Linked DNA regions of Paraglaciecola sp. L3A3. The protein of the gene in region 1 interacts with the protein of each later gene in a pairwise test. Links are inferred from orthologs where the notes say so. Each region holds a gene or a part of one and is shown on either strand. Other genes may lie near its edges.

Region 1 (3,081 bases):
AAGAGATCAACGAAATGGGTTTGTCAGTGTAGGTCCGCATAAAGCTGATCTTAGAATTAAGGCTCAAGGTTTACCAGCTCAAGAGTTGTTGTCACGCGGTCAACTAAGAATGTTAGTGGCGGCAATGCAATTAGCACAAACACAATATCTCCACGAGAAGACAGGAAAAACTTCAATATTTTTGTTGGATGATATTGGTGCCGAATTAGATGAAGAAAAAAGAAAAGTTTTTATTAGTAAGTTAAATGCTTCGGATTCACAACTTTTTGTGACCGCAATTGATTTAAATGAACTTAATTTCTTAAATAATTATAATGATAAAACAGTGTTTCACGTGGAACATGGCCAGGTGAGAGAGGAGATTTAACCAAATGGCAGAAGAAAATGTTTATGATTCGTCGAGTATTAAAGTCTTAAAAGGACTTGATGCTGTAAGAAAAAGACCTGGGATGTATATAGGTGATACTGACGATGGTACTGGACTTCACCACATGGTATTTGAAGTTGTAGATAACTCTATAGATGAAGCCTTGGCTGGTCATTGTTCTAGCATCAATGTGAAAATACACATCGATGGTTCAGTATCTGTAAAAGATGATGGTCGTGGAATTCCAACAGAAATTCACGAAGAAGAAGGGGTGTCAGCAGCTGAAGTTATAATGACTGTGTTGCACGCCGGTGGTAAGTTTGATGATAATTCGTATAAAGTATCTGGAGGTTTACACGGTGTAGGTGTCTCGGTTGTAAATGCTTTATCGAAAAAACTGCAAATTCAAATCAGACGTTCTGGCAAACTTCATGAGCAAGAATATCAACATGGGGTGCCACAAAATCCTCTTAAAATTATCGGCGATTCAGAATCAAATGGAACCAGTATCCGTTTTTGGCCAAGTGAAGATACATTTACTAATGTAAAGTTTCATTATGATATTTTAGCTAAAAAATTACGTGAGTTATCTTTTTTGAACTCTGGTGTTTGTATCATTCTTGAAGATGAAAGAGATGGCAAAACTGATAAATTTGAATATGAGGGTGGGATAACTGCTTTTATTGAATTTTTAAATCAGAACAAAACACCTATGCATCAAAAGATTTTCTATTTTGATTCACATAGAGATGATGGTATTTCTGTTGAAGTAGCCATGCAATGGAATGATAGTTTCCAAGAGAATGTCTTTTGTTTTACTAATAATATCCCACAAAAGGATGGAGGGAGTCACTTAGCTGGATTTAGAGGTGCACTAACTCGTACTCTTAATAATTATATGGATAAAGAAGGTTTATCTAAAAAGGCGAAGACTACTACCAGTGGTGATGATGCTAGAGAAGGTTTAACTGCAATCATTTCCGTCAAAGTACCAGATCCTAAATTCTCTTCACAAACTAAAGATAAGTTAGTATCTTCAGAAGTTAGGCCGGCAGTAGAAACAGTGATGGGCGAAAAGTTACAAGAGTTCTTACTAGAAAACCCTGCAGAAAGTAAGATTATCGTAGGTAAGATTATTGATGCAGCTAGAGCACGGGAAGCAGCAAGAAAAGCTCGTGACATGACTCGTCGTAAAGGTGCATTAGATCTTGCAGGGTTACCCGGTAAATTAGCTGACTGTCAGGAAAAAGATCCTGCATTATCAGAATTATATATAGTGGAAGGGGACTCTGCTGGCGGTTCAGCCAAGCAGGGACGTAATCGTAAAAACCAAGCTATATTACCTTTAAAAGGGAAAATTCTTAACGTAGAAAAAGCTCGTTTTGATAAAATGTTATCTTCACAAGAAGTTGCAACGCTTATTACTGCCTTAGGTTGTGGTATTGGTCGAGATGAATACAACCCTGAGAAGCTGAGATATCATCGTATTATTATCATGACAGATGCTGATGTGGATGGTTCGCACATTCGTACTTTGTTACTGACTTTCTTTTATCGTCAAATGCCTGAAATCATTGAGCGTGGATATATATATATAGCTCAGCCACCTCTATATAAAACGAAGAAAGGTAAGCAAGAACAATATTTAAAAGATGATGAATCTTTAACTAAATATTTAACCTCTATTGCATTGGATAACGCTTCATTGCATGTAAATGAAGATGCCCCTGCTATAACTGGAGTCGCTCTAGAATCGCTTGTGGCTCAATATCAAACGACTACATCTATGATTGGACGTATGAGTCGTTTAATGCCTTCAGTGATACTTAATAAGCTTGTATACAGCAAAACTTTAGAGTCTGCAGATATAAATAGCGAAGAAAAACTTAAAGCTTTTGCTCAGGATTTTACTGACGGTCTTACTGGGGATGAAATAGATGGCGCGACTTATTCATTTGAAGTACGTCATAATTCAGAAAGAAATAACTGGTATGTAGCTATAATTATTCGCTTACATGGTATCGATACTGAGTATTATATTGATAATGAGTTTGTTGATTCAAATGAATACAAACGCATAAAAGAGCTTAATCAAGCCATCAGTGGAATGATAGAAGAGGGCGGATACGTTCAAAGAAATGACAAAACAAAGTCAGTCACTAGCTTTGTGGAAGCGCTTGATTGGTTAATGGCTGAGTCGAAACGTGGACAGTATATTCAACGTTATAAAGGACTGGGAGAAATGAACCCTAGCCAATTATGGGAGACTACTATGGATCCTACGACACGAAGAATGTTACAAGTTAAAATTGAGGATGCTATCGGAGCGGATCAATTGTTCACTACTTTGATGGGGGATCATGTTGAACCTAGAAGGGCCTTCATTGAAGAAAATGCCCTGAAAGTAGCTAACCTTGATGTCTAGTTATTATCAATAAATTGTACCGTCATAAAATAAGTTGACGGTTTTGAAGCCAGCATTTTTTGCTGGCTTTTTATTATATGTAGTTAATACCAATCCGCTTTGATAAGTGTACACTCAGCGAGAATTTAAATGAGCTTAATTAAGGCGCTTGAATGAAAGAATAGTGGGGCTCTTTTGAGTTCGAGCAACGCACAGTAAGCTCATTTAAAACTCGCCTGAAAGGAATGCCCCAGTGGCTTTTGCCCTGCGTTCTCGCTATTTGAAAGGGAACAACCATTCCTGCACACCG
Region 2 (3,230 bases), 2.3 Mb from region 1 along the record:
ATTTATCTAGGTCATTTTTGTTATGCGTTAAATTAACAACATTATAGCCAGCAAGTCTGCTTACTATCTAGTGTAAATCTCAGGCTCTTGAGTGAATAAAACAGCATATATGCTTAACTGCTGGTTTATTGAACACTATATGGGCGATACGAGCTATTTATTTATATTTGTAGGTGTTAGTATTAGGCGGTTGAAATGAAAGATAATATTGGTAAAAACTTAATATTTTTTTTAAGTCCTAGCTTAAAATTAACCAAGTGAGTTTTATCCAAAATCATACTCTAATAATAATGACTAGGGACAAGGCTGTATATGACTGATCACGCCGAAGAAATTCTTCCTATTAATATAGAAGAAGAACTAAAAAACTCTTATCTCGATTATGCGATGAGCGTTATTGTTGGCAGGGCGCTGCCTGATGTACGGGATGGCTTAAAACCGGTACATCGCCGCGTTTTATTCGCCATGAACGAATTAAAAAATGATTTTAATAAACCATACAAAAAATCTGCTCGTGTAGTGGGTGATGTAATTGGTAAATATCACCCTCATGGTGATTCTGCTGTATACGACACTATTGTACGTATGGCGCAGCCATTTTCTCTTCGCTATATGTTAGTTGATGGTCAAGGTAACTTCGGTTCTGTTGACGGTGACTCTGCTGCTGCAATGCGTTATACGGAAATCCGTATGGCGAAAATTTCTCATGAGCTGCTTGCTGATTTAGAAAAAGAGACCGTTAACTTTGTACCTAACTATGATGGTACCGAACATATCCCTGAAGTATTACCAACAAGAGTGCCCAATTTATTGGTGAATGGTTCTTCTGGTATCGCTGTGGGTATGGCCACCAATATTCCTCCTCATAATTTGACTGAAGTGGTAAATGGTTGTATCGCACTGATTGACAATCCTCAGTTATCTATTGAAGAATTAATTGAATATATTCCTGGCCCTGATTTCCCTACTGCTGCTTTTATTAGTGGCCGTAAAGGAATAGAAGAAGCCTACCGTACTGGCCGTGGCAAAATTTACATGCGTGCCCGTGCTGAGATCGAGACTGAAGATAATGGCAAAGAAACTATTATCGTTCACGAGATCCCATATCAAGTTAACAAAGCTAGGCTAATTGAAAAAATAGCTGACCTTGTTAAAGAGAAAAAAATAGAAGGTATTTCTGCATTACGTGATGAGTCTGATAAAGACGGTATGCGTATTGTTGTCGAAGTACGACGCAACGAATCAGCTGAAGTTGTGTTAAACCACCTATATTCACAAACACAAATGCAAACTGTGTTTGGTATTAATATGGTGGCACTAGATAAAACTCAGCCTAAGATATTTAATTTATTAGATATTTTAAAAGCGTTTGTTTTACATAGACGTGAAGTGGTCACAAGACGGACTGTTTTCGAACTGAAAAAAGCCCGTGAACGTGCTCATATCCTTGAAGGTTTGGCTATTGCTTTAGTTAATATCGATCCTATCATTGCGTTAATCAAAGCTTCTAAAAGCCCAGCTGACGCGAAAATTTCTTTAGTCGCTCAAGGCTGGTCTTTAGGTGATGTGGCTGAGATGTTGGAGCGTGCTGGCGATGATGCAGCAAGACCTGATTGGCTTGAACCACAATACGGTATTCGTGATGGTTTATACCATTTAACCGAGCAACAAGCCCAAGCTATCCTAGACCTACGTTTAAATAAATTGACGGGGTTAGAGCATGATAAAATACTATCAGAATACCGTGAATTACTTGAAATCATTGCTGAGCTATTACACATTTTAGGTAGCCCAGAACGTTTAATGGAAGTGATCCGCGAAGAATTGGAAGCCGTACGTGATGAATATGGCGATGCGCGTCGTACAGAAATCACTGCTGCATCACACGACATTGATATTGAAGATTTAATCGAAAGAGAAGAAGTGGTAGTGACTTTATCTCGTGAAGGTTATGTTAAATATCAAAAACTCAACGACTATGAGTCTCAACGTCGTGGTGGTCGTGGTAAATCTGCCACTAAGATGAAAGATGAAGATTTCATCGAAAAGTTACTAGTAGCTAATACTCATGATCACATTTTGTGTTTCTCTACACGTGGCCGTTTATATTGGTTAAAAGTGTATCAATTACCATTAGCTAGTCGAAATGCTCGTGGTCGTCCAATTGTGAATATTCTTCCACTTGAAGAAAATGAACGAATTACTGCAATTTTACCTATTCAAGAATTTGAAGAAGGTAAATATGTATTGATGGCCACAGCTAACGGTACTGTGAAGAAAACGGCTTTAACCTCTTATTCACGTCCAAGAGCTAACGGTATTATTGCTGTCAACTTAAACGAGGGTGATGAATTAATTGGGGTTGATATTACTCACGGCGAAAATGACATTATGTTGTTTTCCGACGCCGGTAAAGTGGTTAGATTTAACGAAAAACAACGAGATTCAGAAACGGGTAATGTAAAACTTGATCCTGAAACCGGAGAAGAGTTACTTGCCTTACGCCCAATGGGCCGTACTGCAACGGGTGTTCGTGGTATTCGTTTGCAAGAAGGCCAAAGAGTCGTATCGCTGATTGTGCCTCAAGGTGATGGCGCTATCTTAACTGCAACCGAAAATGGTTTTGGTAAACGTACACCTGTTGCGGATTACCCAGCTAAGAGCCGAGCTACACAAGGCGTTGTTTCAATTAAAGTGTCTGAACGAAATGGTAAAGTTGTCGGTGCGGTGCAAGTTAATGAAAGTGATGAAATCATGCTCATTAGTGATAAAGGTACATTGGTAAGAACTCGTGTTGAAGAAGTGTCAACCGTTGGCCGGAATACTCAAGGTGTGCGCTTAATTCGCACTATTGAAGGCGAACATGTTGTAGGCTTACAACGTATCGATGAAATAGAAGAGCTTGAAATAGCAGCTATTGAAGGTGACGCTGAAGGGGGGATAGTCGAAGGTGAAGTGCTTGCAGGTGAAAGCAATGAAACTACAGATCCAAGCCCAAGTGATAACCTAGATACAAACGAAGACGAATAAGAGAGTCATATTTTTTCTATCGAAAAGTATGGAAACTAGATAAATTCTAGTTCTTAATATTCAGTAAGTTGTTCTAACAAACGAGTGGCCTTTGCCGCTCGTTTTTTTTTATAAGATATTTTTTGTGAGAGAGAAAGTGTCAGAAATTTATAATTTTTGTGCTGGTCCAGCTATGTTACCAGCCGCAGTCATGCAAAAAG

What was found.
Region 2: the proteins of gyrB (region 1) and gyrA interact in binary tests that used the Escherichia coli proteins (3 or more experiments, as listed by UniProt). The link is inferred for Paraglaciecola sp. L3A3 from one-to-one orthologs.

What each region holds. Positions count from the first base shown.
Region 1 is NZ_CP047023.1:3,368-6,448, forward strand. It holds gyrB (DNA topoisomerase (ATP-hydrolyzing) subunit B), read left to right. Parts: upstream 1-371; coding sequence 372-2,792; downstream 2,793-3,081. Other genes in the region: recF (DNA replication/repair protein RecF), read left to right, coding at 1-367. UniProt on the Escherichia coli protein: DNA gyrase negatively supercoils closed circular double-stranded DNA in an ATP-dependent manner to maintain chromosomes in an underwound state.
Region 2 is NZ_CP047023.1:2,261,527-2,264,756, forward strand. It holds gyrA (DNA topoisomerase (ATP-hydrolyzing) subunit A), read left to right. Parts: upstream 1-312; coding sequence 313-3,030; downstream 3,031-3,230. Other genes in the region: ubiG (bifunctional 2-polyprenyl-6-hydroxyphenol methylase/3-demethylubiquinol 3-O-methyltransferase UbiG), read right to left, coding at 1-2; serC (3-phosphoserine/phosphohydroxythreonine transaminase), read left to right, coding at 3,167-3,230. UniProt on the Escherichia coli protein: A type II topoisomerase that negatively supercoils closed circular double-stranded (ds) DNA in an ATP-dependent manner to maintain chromosomes in an underwound state.